Regions from separate parts of the Bordetella pertussis 18323 genome, predicted to be linked through region 1. Evidence: riboswitches for the same ligand, from Rfam matches in the RefSeq annotation. Region 1 holds a riboswitch; the other holds the start of a gene.
The links. Region 1 has a riboswitch for glycine ahead of gcvT (glycine cleavage system aminomethyltransferase GcvT). Riboswitches for the same ligand answer to the same signal wherever they lie in the genome.
Positions count from the first base shown of each region.

Region 2: it holds a riboswitch for glycine, as region 1 does, so the genes downstream of both, BN118_RS11245 (D-amino acid dehydrogenase) here and gcvT (glycine cleavage system aminomethyltransferase GcvT) in region 1, are expected to answer to the same signal.

Region 1 is NC_018518.1:3,696,923-3,704,155, forward strand. It holds gene BN118_RS17510 (superoxide dismutase) at 1-499, shown strand, start outside; gene BN118_RS17515 (ZIP family metal transporter) at 496-1,389, shown strand; glycine riboswitch at 1,470-1,562, shown strand; glycine riboswitch at 1,584-1,703, shown strand; gene gcvT (glycine cleavage system aminomethyltransferase GcvT) at 1,784-2,884, shown strand; gene gcvH (glycine cleavage system protein GcvH) at 2,966-3,340, shown strand; gene gcvP (aminomethyl-transferring glycine dehydrogenase) at 3,400-6,264, shown strand; gene BN118_RS17535 (FadR/GntR family transcriptional regulator) at 6,409-7,149, opposite strand; gene BN118_RS17540 (CaiB/BaiF CoA transferase family protein) at 7,219-7,233, shown strand, end outside.
Region 2 is NC_018518.1:2,370,926-2,378,158, reverse strand. It holds gene BN118_RS11255 (iron-containing alcohol dehydrogenase) at 1-133, shown strand, start outside; gene BN118_RS11250 (acyl-CoA thioesterase) at 130-597, shown strand; gene BN118_RS11245 (D-amino acid dehydrogenase) at 628-1,839, opposite strand; glycine riboswitch at 1,999-2,087, opposite strand; gene BN118_RS11240 (FAD-dependent monooxygenase) at 2,183-3,388, opposite strand; gene BN118_RS11235 (Bug family tripartite tricarboxylate transporter substrate binding protein) at 3,428-4,423, opposite strand; gene BN118_RS11230 (LysR family transcriptional regulator) at 4,581-5,288, shown strand; gene BN118_RS11225 (IS481-like element IS481 family transposase) at 5,285-6,235, opposite strand; gene BN118_RS11220 (hypothetical protein) at 6,341-6,532, shown strand; gene arsH (arsenical resistance protein ArsH) at 6,529-7,233, opposite strand, start outside.

The sequences.
Region 1 (7,233 bases):
CGGCCTGGACAGCGAGGAGCCGGTCGAGCAACTGTTGCGCCGCATCCCGGCGCTGCCGCCGGGCATCCACGGCGCGGTGCGCAACCACGGCGGCGGCCATGCCAACCACAGCCTGTTGTGGACCGTCATGTCGCCGTCGGGCGGCGGCCGCCCGGATGGACGGCTGGCGGCCGACATCCAGGCCCAGCTGGGCGGGCACGACGCCTTCCAGGCGGCCTTCACGCAGGCCGCGCTGGGCCGATTCGGCAGCGGCTGGGCCTGGCTGACCGTCACGCCTGCCGGCCGCCTGCGGGTCGACAGCAGCGCCAACCAGGATTCGCCGCTCATGGAGGGCAACACCCCGATACTCGGCCTGGATGTCTGGGAGCACGCGTATTACCTCCAGTACCAGAACCGCCGCCCCGAATACATCGAGGCCTTCTACCGGGTGGTGGACTGGGCCGAAGTGGCGCGCCGCTACGAGATCGCCCTGGCCGAGCTCGGCCGGGAGGCCGCATGAATACCCACAGCCGCCACCGCGTCCGTCCGGCGCTCACCAGCGTCAGCGCCATGACCCTGGCGGTGCTGGTGGCCTGCCTGGCCTGCTACCAGCTGTGGGAGTTCCTCGACCGGCGCTGGCCGCACGTCGCCCTGGCCATGGCCGGCGGCATGGTGGCCGCCGGCGCCACCGCCCTGGGCGCGGTGCCGGTGCTCTTCTCCCAGACCCTGTCGCAGCGCGTGCAGGACTGCATGTTCGGCTTCGGCGCCGGCGTCATGCTGGCGGCCAGCGCCTTCTCGCTGGTGGTGCCGGGCATCGCCGCGGCCGGCGCGCAGGGCTACGGCCCCTGGGGGGCGGGCATCCTGGTGGGGGCGGCCATCCTGCTGGGCGGCGCGGTCCTGCTGGCCAGCGACAGGCTGCTGCCGCACGAGCACTTCATCAAGGGCAAGGAAGGGCGCGCCTCGCGCACCCTGCGCCGCACCTGGCTGTTCGTCTTCGCCATCATGCTGCACAACGTGCCCGAAGGCCTGGCCATCGGCGTGGGCTACGCGGGCAGCGACAGCCTGCGCGGCGCGGCGCTGGCAACCGGCATCGCCATCCAGGACGTGCCCGAAGGGCTGGTGGTGGCGCTGGCCTTGCTGGCCGCCGGCTACAGCCGTGCGTTCTCGGTGGCGCTGGGCATGCTGTCCGGCCTGGTCGAGCCGCTGGGCGCCATCGTGGGCGCGGCGGTGGTGGGCTGGTCGGCGGCGATGCTGCCGTGGGGGCTGGGTTTCGCGGCCGGCGCCATGCTGTTCGTCATCAGCCACGAGATCATCCCCGAGTCGCACCGCAAGGGGCATGAGGTGCCGGCCACCGCCGGCCTGATGCTGGGGTTCGTGCTGATGATGCTGCTCGATACCGCGCTGGGCTGAGGCGCCGAAACAGGGGCGGATCGGCGCCCATCCGGACGCTTTGCGGCATGGCGCTTTCGATGTATGCTTTGCGCGCTGTCACGCATGTCGCGGGAGAGAGCGGCCGATTGCGGCTGCCGCCGAAGGCGCAATTCGCCCGGAATCGCTCAGGTAACCCATACCGCGACTGCATCGAGTAGCGCCTGGCGCGCTCGAAACAGCACTCTGGAGAGACCTGGCGCGGCCACCTTCGCGGTGCGCAAGCAGCCCAGGCGCCGAAGGTGCAAACCCGCTCGCGCGGGGCAACTCTCAGGCAAAAGGACAGAGGGGCGGAAAATTCGACCGGTTCCCGGACGCTTTCCGCATCGGGGCCGGCATTCCGTAATCCTGGCAATGCTGCCGCTGGAGCCCTCGCATGTCCGCACCGCTCAAACGCACCCCCTTGGCCGAAGAACATCTTGCCGCCGGCGCCTGTATGGTCGACTTCGGCGGCTGGAACATGCCGCTGGCCTATGGCTCGCAACTGGAAGAGCACCACGCGGTGCGCCAGGACGCCGGCATGTTCGACGTCTCGCACATGCTCAACGTCGATGTCGGCGGCGCCGACGCCACCGCCTTCCTGCGCCGCCTGGTGGCCAACGACGTGGCCCGCCTGGCCACGCCGGGTAAGGCCCTGTACAGCTGCATGCTGAACCCGCAGGGCGGCATCATCGACGACCTCATCATCTACTACTTCGCGCCCGACCAATGGCGCGTGGTGGTCAACGCCGGCACGGCCGACAAGGACATCGCCTGGATGCAGCGCGTGGCCGCCGCCGACGGCTTCGATGTCGTGATCGCGCCGCGCCGCGACCTGGCCATGGTGGCGGTGCAGGGCCCCAACGCCCGCGCCAAGGTGTGGGCGGCCCGTCCCGCGTGGCAGGCGGCGTCCGAGCCGCTGGCGCCGTTCTCGGCCGCGGCCGTCGAGGCCGGCACGCTGGTGGCGCGTACCGGCTATACCGGCGAGGACGGGTTCGAAATCGTGCTGCCCGCCGACGCGGTGGTCCAGCTGTGGCGCGACCTGCTGGCGCAGGGCGTGCGGCCCTGCGGCCTGGGCGCGCGCGACACGCTGCGCCTGGAGGCGGGCATGAATCTCTACGGCCAGGACATGGACGAACTCGTCCATCCCGACCAGGCCGGCCTGAGCTGGACCGTTGCGCTCAAGGACGAGGCGCGCCGCTTCGTGGGGCGCGATGCCATCGAGCAGTTCGCCGTGCCGCGCGCCTTCGTCGGCCTGAAGCTGCAGGAGCGCGGCGTGATGCGCGCCCACATGCCGGTGCGCTGCGCGCAGGGCATGGGCGAGCTCACCAGCGGCACCATGTCGCCCACCCTGGGCGTGTCGGTGGGCTTTGCCCGCATGCCGGTGGGCGTGCAGCCCGGCGACGCCGTCGAGGTGGAAATCCGCGGCAAGTGGGTGCCCGCCCTGGTATGCAAATTGCCGTTCGTGCGTCACGGCAAAGCCGTCGAACACTCGTAAACTCGAGGCTTCCGCGCGGCCGTTGGCCGCCGGAGGCGCGCAAACTTTCTCCATTCCCACTGAATTGCCAGAGGAGCTCCCATGAGCCTGCCCACCGATCGCAAGTACACCGAGTCCCACGAATGGGTCCAAGCCGAAGGCGATGTGTTCGTCGTCGGCATCACCGACAACGCCCAGGAGCAGCTGGGCGATCTGGTCTTCGTCGGCGACGTCAAGGTCGGCGCCACGCTGAAGGCCGGCGAAACCGCCGGCGTGGTCGAGTCGGTCAAGGCCGCCTCGGACATTTATGCGCCGGTCGACGGCGAGATCGTCGCGTTCAACGACGAACTCGAAGCCAACCCCAGCCTGATCAACGAATCGGCCTATACCGCCTGGATCTTCAAGATCAAGCCGGCCAACGCGGCCGACCTGGACAAGCTGCTTGACGCGGCCGGCTACCAGGCCGTCGCCGGCTGACAGGCCGCAACGGGCCGGCCCGCGGGCCGGCCCCGCCTCCCCGTTATTTCGAGAAAACCATGTCGCGCGCCCCTGACACCCATTCCGATTTCATTCCCCGCCATATCGGCCCCTCCGACGAGGACCAGGCCACGATGCTGGTCGCCATCGGCGCAGCCAGCCTGGATGCCCTGATCGACGAAGTCGTGCCGCCCCGCATCCGCAGCCGCGCGCCACTGGCGCTGCCCGCCGCGCGCAGCGAAACCGATGTGCTGCAGGACCTGAAGCGGATTGCCGCGCGCAACCAGATCTATCGCAACTACATCGGCCAGGGTTACTACGGCACGCACACGCCCAACGTGGTGTTGCGCAATGTGCTCGAGAACCCGGCCTGGTACACCGCCTACACGCCGTATCAGCCCGAAATCTCGCAGGGCCGCCTGGAGGCGCTGCTCAATTACCAGACCATGGTCGCCGACCTGACCGGCCTGGACATCTCCAACGCCTCGCTGCTGGATGAAGGCACCGCCGCGGCCGAGGCCATGACGCTGGCGCGCCGCGGCAGCCGTTCGTCCAGTCCGGTGTTCTTCGTGTCGCAGCACTGCCACCCGCAGACGCTCGAAGTGGTGCGCACGCGCGCCGAGGGCCTGGGCATCGAACTGGTGATCGGCGACGAGTCGCGCGGGCTGCCCGAATGCTTCGGCGTGCTGCTGCAGTATCCGCACAGCCTGGGCGGCGTGGCCGATTACCGCGAACTGGCGCAAGCCGCGCACGCGCAGGGCGCCGTGGTCGCCTGCGTGACGGACCTGCTGGCGCTGGCGCTGATCGAGCCGCCGGGACAATGGGGCGCCGACATCGCCGTGGGTTCGGCGCAGCGCTTCGGCGTGCCGTTCGGCTTCGGCGGCCCGCACGCCGGCTTCATGGCCTGCCGCGATGCGTACAAGCGCAACATGCCCGGCCGCCTGGTCGGCGTCTCGAAGGACGCCCAGGGCAACCCGGCGCTGCGCCTGGCCCTGCAGACGCGCGAGCAGCACATCCGCCGCGAGAAGGCGACCTCCAACATCTGCACCGCCCAGGTGCTGCTGGCCGTGATGGCCGGCCTGTACGCCGTGTGGCATGGCCCGCGCGGCGTGCGCCGCATCGCCGAGCGCGTGCAAAGCCTCACCGGCGCGCTGCGCGCCGCGCTGGCCGGGCTGGGCGTGAAAGTCGCCAACGACACCTGGTTCGACACGCTGTCGCTGGAAACCGGCGCGGCCACCCCGGCCATCCTGGCCGCCGCGGATTGCGCCCGGATCAACCTGCGCCAGGTCGATGGCGCGCGCCTGGCGGTGTCGCTGGACGAAACCGTGACCCTCGCCGACCTGCAGGCCTTGGTCAATGTGTTCGCGGCCGGCCTGGGCAAGGACGAGGTGGCGCTGGCGCCGCCGCAGGCGTCGCTGGACGGCATCCCCGCGGCGGTACGCCGCCAGGGGCCCATCCTGTCGCATCCGGTGTTCTCCAGCGTGCAGTCCGAGACCGACATGCTGCGCTACCTGCGCAAGCTGGCCGACAAGGACCTGGCGCTGGACCGCACCATGATCCCGCTGGGCTCGTGCACCATGAAGCTGAACGCCACGGCCGAGATGATCCCCATCACCTGGCCCGAGTTCGCGCTGATCCACCCGTTCGCGCCGGCCTCGCAGACGCCGGGCTATCGCGAGCTGATCGAGGGCCTGTCGGCGCAGCTGTGCGAGATCACCGGTTACGACGGCATCAGCCTGCAGCCCAACTCGGGCGCGCAGGGCGAGTACGCCGGCCTGCTGGCGATCCGCGCCTACCACCAGGCCAATGGCCAGCCCCAGCGCAATGTCTGCCTGATCCCGGCCTCGGCGCACGGCACCAACCCGGCGTCGGCCCAGCTGGCCGGCATGGACGTGGTGGTGGTGGCGTCCGACGCCAACGGCAACGTCGACCTGGCCGACCTGCGCGCCAGGATCGCGCAAGTGGGCGAACGCCTGGCGGCGCTGATGATCACCTATCCCTCGACGCACGGCGTGTTCGAGGAAGCCGTGACCGAAATCTGCGATGCGGTGCACGAGGCCGGCGGGCAGGTCTACCTGGACGGCGCCAACATGAACGCCATGGTCGGCGTGGCGCAGCCCGGCAAGTTCGGCTCCGACGTCTCGCACCTGAACCTGCACAAGACCTTCTGCATTCCGCACGGCGGCGGCGGGCCGGGCGTGGGCCCGGTGGCGGTGCGCGCGCACCTGGCGCCCTACCTGCCGGGCGTGCTCGACGCCCGGGGCCGCCTGGACCCCGAGGCCAAGGTCGGCCCGGTCTCGGCCGCGCCGTACGGCTCGGCCGGCATCCTGCCGATTTCCTACGTGTACATCGCGTTGATGGGCGCCGAGGGCCTGCGCCGCGCCACCGAGGTGGCCATCCTCAACGCCAACTACATCGCCACGCGCCTGCGCGGCCACTACCCGGTGCTGTATGCGGGCCGCAACGGCCGCGTGGCGCACGAGTGCATCCTGGACGTGCGGCCCCTGAAGGAAACCAGCGGCATCAGCGCCGAGGACATCGCCAAGCGCCTGATGGACTACGGGTTCCATGCGCCGACCATGAGCTTCCCGGTGGCCGGCACGCTGATGGTCGAGCCCACCGAATCCGAAGGCCTGGCCGAGCTGGAGCGCTTCATCGAGGCCATGATCGCCATCCGCGCCGAGATCGCACAGGTCGAAAGCGGCGAACGCGACCGCGACGACAACGTGCTGCGCAATGCGCCCCATACGGCCCAGATGCTGCTGGCCGAGGAATGGCACCACGACTATCCGCGCCAGCAGGCCGCCTATCCGGTGGCGTCGCTGCGCGAGAACAAGTATTGGCCGCCGGTGGCGCGGGTGGACAACGCCTATGGCGACCGCAACCTGGTGTGCGCCTGCCTGCCGGTGGAAGCCTACGCGTAAGCGGTGCGCGCTCATGGCGCATGACGAGGTGCCTGTCCCCCCATGGGGACTGGCACCTGCAAGATTTCATGGCGTCTGCCCGTGCGTGCGCCTGTCCCCGCTGGGACAGGCACATTGCCGTACGCCATCGACGCTTGCCGGCGATCACGCCGAAGGCGTGAGGCCCAGCCGCTCGTAGTGTTCCTGGTAGCCGGCGACGTGGCGCTCCATGCGGCGGCGGGCGGCCGGCGCGTCGCCGGCGATGACGGCTTCGACCACGCGGCGGTGCGACTGCAGGATGAGGCGCCGGGTGGGTTCGGGCGTTTGCCCTTCGCGGCTGGTCGCCGTCAGGATCAGGCCGGCGATGGACACGATGAACGCGCGCAACAGGTCGTTGTGGCAGGCGTCGGCCAGCGCGAAGTACCAGCGCACGTTGAGATCCAGGAACTGCTCCACGTGCGGCAGGGCCTCCTGCAGCAGGTCGGTCGCCTGTATCAGCGCCTGCAGGTCTTCGGGCGTGCGGCGCAGCGCGGCGAGTTCGGCGATGGTCGGCTCGATGGAGACGCGGGCTTCGATCATCTCCTGCAGCGAGATGCCGCGCGCGCGGGCAAACAGCGCCACGGGGCGGGCCAGCGCGTCGTTGGCCGGCAGCTTGACGACCGAGCCGCCATAGCGCCCCTGGCGGGTTTCGATCAGGCCTTCGCTTTCCAGCACACGCAGCGCGTCGCGGACGGCGGCGCGGCTCAGGCCGGTCTCTTCGGTGAGCTCCCGTTCCGAAGGCAAGGCCACGCCGCTGGGGCGGGCGCCGCTGAGGATCTGTTCGCGCAGGGCGTCGGCCAGCAGGTCGCGCGAACGCACGGCCTTGATCGGACCCAGCGGATTAGGGTTTGTCTCTACGGTTTTCATCGCTGCAGCCATTGTACAGCGTTTGGTTATCCATATAATGGTCAACCATTGAACTTTTAATCGAGCATCATGGCTGCAGTCTCT
Region 2 (7,233 bases), 1.3 Mb from region 1:
CGAAGTCGGGGTGGCCGAACGCGATCTGCCCATGCTCGCGCAACAGGCCATGCAGCAACAGCGTTTGCTGGTCAACAACCCCAGGGAGCTCGGCTACGACGACGCCTTGCGCCTTTACCGGGAGGCGCTGTGAACGATAGCGCGGGCCAGGCCCCGCGTCCGCAACGGTGGCAGCGGGCCGGCTTCGGCCATTTCGAGGCCATGCCGGTACGCTGGATGGATTGCGACATGTATGGGCATGTCAACAACGTCGTGTATTACGCCTACTTCGATACGGCGGTGAATCGCTACCTGGCGTCGGCCGGTCAGCTCGACCCGCAGGCGGGCGCCGTGATCGGCCTGGTCGTGGAAACGCACTGCAATTTCCACGCGCCGGCCGAGTTCCCGGAAACATTGCAGATCGGCCTGCGCGTGGCCCACGTGGGGCGCAGCAGCGTGCGCTACGAGCTGGGCGTGTTCCGCCCCGGCGACGAACTGTGCACGGCCCAGGGCCACTTCGTGCATGTCTACGTCGACCGCGCCAGCCGCCGCCCCGTGGCGCTGCCAGCCGGCCTGCGGGCCTGCCTGGGCCGGCTGGCGGCGGCCGGGCGCGCTTGAGGCGCGCGCCGCTGGCCGCCTGCCTGCCGTCTACGTGCCGGCGCCGGCCGTCACCGCTTCGGCAACCAGCTGGGCGGTCGCGGCCGACAGCGTCCATCCGAGGTGGCCATGGCCGGTGTTGTAGAACACGCCCGGCCGCTTGCCGGGCCCGACGCGCGGCAGCATGCTGGGCAGCATGGGCCGCAGGCCCGCCCAGGGCACGACGCGGCTGGTCGAGACCTGCGGAAAATACCGGCGCACCCATGCGACCAGCGGTTCGACGCGGTCGGCGCGGATATCGCGATTGAAGCCGTTGAATTCGGCGGTGCCGGCCACCCGGAACCGGCCGGCGCCGAGCCGGCTGGTCACGATCTTGGCGCGGTCGTCCAGCAGGCTGGTCCAGGGCGCGCCGGCCTGGCTGGCCTCGTCGTCCAGGCTCACCGTGATCGAATATCCCTTGACCGGATAGATGTTGACGCGGTCGCCCACCATGCTGGCGAAGCGGCGGCTGCCCACGCCCGCGCAGATCACCACCTTGTCGTAGCGTTCGACGTCTTCGGCGGTCGTGATGGCGATGGCGCCGCCGCGATGGTCGATGCCGCTGACTGGCGTTTCGTAGCGGAACAGCGCGCCGTGCCGCGCGGCGGCCCGGGCCAGGCCAGTGGTGAACTTGTGGATGTCGCCGGTGGAGTCCGACTCGGTAAAGAAGCCGCCGTAGAAGTCGCCCTGCAGGGCCGGTTCGATGGCGCGCATTTCCTCGGGCGATACGGGCCGCCGCTCCAGCCCGCCGGCGCGCAGCAGGGCGTTGACCCGCAAGGCGCTGTCGTACTCCCGCCTGCTGGCATAGAAGTGCAGGATGCCGCGCCGCTCATGATCGAAATCGATCCGTTCGCGGGCCGCGATGTCGAACAGATGCTGGCGCGCGGCGATGGCCAGCCGCACGGTTTCTATGGTGTTGGCTTCGTAGCGGGGGATCTGGCGCAGGAACTCTCCCAGCCACGAGTACTTGTGCCAGCTGGGCCGGGGATTGAGCAGCAGCGGGGCGTCGCGCCGCAGCATCCAGCGCAGGCCCTTGAAGAGCGTGGAGCGGCTGTTCCAGACCTCGGCGTTGCTGGCCGAGAGCTGCCCGCCGTTGGCGAACGAGGTTTCCATCGCGCTATAGCGGTGGCGGTCGAACACCGTGACCTGGTGATCGCGCAAGGCGAGCGCATAGGCGGTGGTGACGCCGGTGATGCCGGCGCCGATGACGGCGATTCGAGACATGGTCGTGGTCCCAGAGGAGGTTGGCGTCTGCCGGCCATCGGAATGGCCCGGCCGCAACCCCATCTGTCCATTTACCTGAGAGCTTCACCCGTGCGCCGCTGCAAACGCGCCAGGGATCCCCTTCGGTGGGCGCCGTACCGCGCGCCACTCTCCAGATGTTCCAGCAGGTCGGTCCTTTTGCCTGAGAGTTTCCGGGGTGGTTGCTCCGTCGGCGCCGTCCGCTGGACGGTCTCTCCCGAACTGCACGTTGGTGGAACCGGCACAAGTTACAGCGATTGCGCCGGCAGGACAAGACGCGGGCGCGCATCCAAGGGGAAACCCTGGCCACGCGCGGGCGGCGCCCTCAGACCGGTTCGGCGTCCACGTCGTACGTGAAGAGCCACTCGTATCTTTCGCGTACCCGGGCCTCGCTCCATTGCTGTTCGACATAGGCGGCCGCGCCGGCCGCGTGCGCCAGCTCCGGGTTGTGGAAGCGCTTGGCGTTCTCGGCCGAGCCGCGCACCACGCGCGCCGTGCGCTCGACGCGCAGATCCTGGTAGCGGACCAGCGCCTGCCGCGCATCGGCGCGCATGCCGTCGAGGCAGCGCGCCAGCACGTAGCCGTCCTCGATGGCCATGGCCGCGCCCGAGGCCAGCATCGGCAGGGTCGGGTGGCAGGCGTCGCCCAGCAGGGTGATGCGCCCGCTGGTCCAGCGCGCCAGGGGCTCGCGCAGCATCATCGCCCACTTGAAGGGCGTATCCAGCGCATGGATCAGCGTCTGCACGTCCTCGTGCCAGCCGGCGAAATCCCGCGCGCATTCCGCGATCGTGCCCTGCTGTGTCCAGGACTCGACCTGCCAGTCGTCGCGCTCCAGGATGCCGACGAAGTTCACCAGTTCGCCGCGGCGCAGCGGGTAGTGGATGACATGGGCGCCGGGGCCGACCCAGTTGACGGCATACGGCTCGCGCAAATGCGGCGGCAGCTTGTGCGCCGGGATGACGCCGCGCCAGGCCAGCGCGCCGGAGAAGCGCGCCTGGTCCTGGCCATGCAGGGCGGCGCGCACGCGCGAGTGCACGCCATCGGCGCCCACCAGGATATCGGCCTGGCGCGTGCTGCCGTCGGCCAGCGTGACGCTGGCCGCGGCATCGTCCTTCGCGACGCTCTCGACCCGGGCGCCCAGTTCGATGGCCTGCGGATCGCGCGCCAGCACGGCTTCGGCCAGCACGCGGTGCAGGTCGGCGCGGTAGATGGTCAGGTACGGGTAGCCATAGCGCTCGACGGACTGCGCGCCCAGGTCGAACAGCGGCCAGGTCTGGCCGGTGTTCCACAGGCGGATGCGCTTGCCGGACGCCGGGCTGGCCACCTGTTCCAGGGCCGCGCCCAGGCCCAGCTGGTACAGCACGCGGTTGGCGTTGGCGCTGAGCTGGATGCCCGCGCCCAGTTCGCGCAGCTGCGCGGCCTGTTCCAGCACGCGGACCTGGAAACCGCGCGCCTGCAGGGCCAGCGCGGCGGTCAGGCCGCCCAGGCCGGCGCCGGCGATCAGGATCCGGGGGGAGGAGGTGTCGGGCATCGTGGGTTGTCCTTCTGTGTCGCGTATGCGTAGGCGCGGTTACTGGGGCTTGACGCCCGCGCTGCGGACCACGCCGGTCCATTTGTCGAGGTCGGCGCGGATCGCCTGGGCGAACTCCTGCGGGGTGTCGCCGACCGGCTCCAGGCCCAGCGCGCTGAGCTGCTTGATGACCTCGGGATCCTTGGCGGCGGCGGCCAGCGCGTCGGTCAGGGCCTGCACCGCCGGCGCGGGGGTGCCGGCCGGCGCCAGCAGGCCGAACCAGGAGTAGGCCTCGAAGGGCTTGCCGATCGTCTCCGCGACGGTGGGCACCTCGGGCAGGCCGCTGTAGCGCTGGCTGCCGGTGACGGCGTAGGCGCGCAGCTTGCCGGCGCGGATCTGCGGCGTCAGCAGCGTGACCGTATCGAAGAACAGATCGACCTGGCCGCCCATGACGTCGGTCAGGGCCGGCGCGCCGCCGCGGTAGGGCACGTGCAGCATGCGGGCGCCGGCCTCGCTCTTGAACATCTCGGCGGTCAGGTGGCCGATGGAGCCGGTGCCGGCCGAGGCCACGCTCAGGTCATGGTTCTTGGCGTAGTCGCGCAGCTGGCCGATGTCCTTGGGGCCCAGGTCGGGGCGGCTGACCAGGATCAGCGGGCCGCGCACGGCCATGCCGATGGGCGTGAAGGACTTGATCGGGTCGTACTGCAGGTTGGTGTAGAGGGCCGGCGCGACCACGATGCTGCTGGTGCCGCCCCACAGCAGGGTGTAGCCGTCGGGCTTGGCGCGGGTGACCACGGTGGTGCCGACGCTGCCGCCGGCGCCGGCGCGGTTCTCGACGATGACGGGCTGGCCCAGCTTGTCGGCCATGACGGCGCCGAACAGGCGCGCGCTGGTGTCGGTCGGGCCGCCGGGCGGGAAGGGCACGACCAGGGGCACGGGCTTGGCGGGGAACGTCTCGGCGGCCGCCGGCGCGGCCGGGCCCAGGGCCAGGCTGGCGGTGGCGGCCAGCGCCAGCACGGCGCGCAGCGTCATGGTCAAAGCGGGCGAACTCGTCATGTCTCGTCTCCTGTGTCTCTTGTGGCAATGAGGCCTCGCATGGGCCGATGGGCTTATTTCACCGCATCGGATTAAATAAGTAAAAGAACAATATTGGATAAATTGACAAGCATTGCTTGTTAATATGAATGCCTGTTTCCCCCCCGGCCGGCCGACCATGAACTTCTCCTTTCGCCAGATGCGCGCCTTTCTCGCGGTGGCGCGCCATGCCAGTTTCACCAAGGCGGCCGAACAGCTGCACATCTCGCAGGCCGGGCTGAGCGCCATGGTGCGCGACCTGGAAACGCAGCTGGGCAGCCGGCTGTTCGAGCGCACCACGCGCGCGGTCCGCCTGACGCCGGCGGGCCAGAGCCTGCTGCCGGTGGCGCAGCGCGCGGTGCAGGACCTGGGCGCGGCGGTGGCGCAACTGGGGGCCCTGGGCGCCGGCGGACGTGACCGCCTGCGCATCGGCGTGACGCCGTTGATCGCCTGCAGCGTGATCCCGGATGTGCTCAAGCGTTTCCAGGCGCTGGCGCCGCAGGTGCGCGTGGAAGTGATGGACCTGGATCGCAGCCTGATCGCCGCCCGGGTGGAAAGCGGCGACCTGGACGCCGGCTTCGGCGCCTTCTTCACGCGCGCGGCCGGCATACGGCGGCAAACCGTTTTCCCGGCCCGGCTGGCGCTGGCCGTGCCGCGCGTGGAGGGCGAGCGGCGCCGGTCGGTGCGCTGGCCCCAGATCGACCGCGACGGGCTGATCGCCTTGCCCGACGAGAATCCGATCCAGCGCCTGGTCAACCGGCACCTGGGCGTGCAGGGCGATGCGCCGGCGCGCGTGGTCACGCACCTGGAAACGGTATTGGCCATGGTCGAGGCGGGGCTGGGCTAGGTGTGAACTGTCAATAGGTTGTATTTGTCCAGGTTGAGTCTGGAGATGGGTACAGCGCGCCCGATGCCTTGGTGGGGTCGATGCCAGTTGTAGTGGTGTAGCCAGGATTTCATGGCATCGGCTCGGTGTTGGGAGTTCTGGTAGGTGTGAGCGTAAGCCCACTCACGCAAGGCCGACTGGATGAAGCGTTCGGCCTTGCCATTGGTCTGTGGGCGGTAAGGTCGGGTAAAGCGGTGCTTGATGCCCAGCTCATGGCACAGCGCGGCGAAGGCGCGGCTGCGAAAGGCCGAGCCATTGTCGGTGAGCAAGCGCTGGATGGTCACGCCCAGGCGCTGGTAGTAGGCCACTGCGTCCTTGAGGAACTGGACGGCGCTGGGGAAGCGCTCGTCGGGGTGGATGTCGGTGAAGGCCACGCGGGCGTGGTCATCGATGGCCACGAAGACGAAGTCCCAGCCGGCCCCCTCAACGGTATCGCGTCGGTTGCCCGTGACCCGGTGGCCAGGGCGCTGGATACGTCCCAGCTTCTTGATGTCGATGTGCAGCAGATCGCCGGGGGCCTGATGCTCGTAGCGCACCACCGGCTCGGCCGGCTCCAGGTCGGCCAGGTGCGACAGACCGGCGCGGGCCAGGACGCGGCTGACGGTGCTGGCTGACACGCCCAGCGCCTGGGCGATGCGCGCTTGGGTCAGCCGCTTGCGGCGCAGCTCCACGATAGCCAGCGCCTTGGCCGGCGCAATCGCTCGGGGCGAGACCGTCGGGCGCGAGGACGCATCGGCCAAGCCCGCCTGGCCCTGAGCCAGGAAGCGGCCCAGCCATTTGCGCACAGTCGGCGCGGTGACCCCATAGGCGCGGGCCGCTTCAGGCACACAAACTTGATGGGCGATCAATTGCTGGACCATTTCGAGTCGACGTAGGAAGGTCAATCGGGCATGCTTATGGGTGTTCATCCGGCCGGGCTCCTTGAGTGAACTGGGGGGGTGGCGATTTCCAGTTTCTCAAATCCGGTTCGGATGAACCATGCATACAACCTATTGAATCTTCACAGCTAGGCCGTGGTGCCGTCGTTCGCCGCGGTGGCGCGCCGGCGCTGGCGCGTCAGCCTGGTGCCGGTGGCGCCGCGCGTGGCGGTCGATTACTACTGCATCATGCGGGCCGGGCAGGGGGATGGCGAGCGCATCGACGCCTTCGCGCAATGCTTCGGCTCGGTGGCGGCCGAACACATGGGCGCCACGGCCGCGCGCTAGATGCGGGCTTGCGCCGTGCGCCGCGACAGCGTCTCGGCGGCTTCCTTGCGCTCGCTGTAGCGATCGACCAGGTACGGCGACGCGTCGCGCGTGAGCAAGGTGAACTTCATCAGCTCCTCGGCCACGTCGACCACCCGGTCATAGTAAGGCGAAGGCTGCATGCGTCCCGCCTCGTCGAACTCCTGGTAGGCCTTGGCCACCGACGATTGGTTCGGGATGGTCAGCATGCGCATCCAGCGGCCCAGCACCCGCATCTGGTTCACGGCGTTGAATGACTGGGATCCCCCCGATACCTGCATGACCGCCAGCGTCTTGCCCTGGGTCGGGCGCATCGCGCCCATCGACAGCGGGATCCAGTCGATCTGCGTCTTCATCAGGCCGCTCATGGCGCCGTGCCGCTCCGGCGAACTCCAGATCATGCCTTCGGCCCACCGGACCAGCTCATGCAGCTCACGGACCTTGGGATGGTCCTCGCTGGCGTCGTCGACCAGCGGCAGCCCGGACGGGTTGAACAGCCGGGTCTCGCCGCCCAGCGCCCGGCGCAGCCGCGCGGCTTCCTCCGCGACCAGGCGGCTATAGGAGCGCTCGCGCAACGACCCATACAGCAGCAGGAAGCGCGGGGCATGCGTGGCGCGCCCGGGCGGGAACAGCTCGGCCGCGCTCGGCTGCTTGAACCGTGACGGATCGATATTGGGCAGATC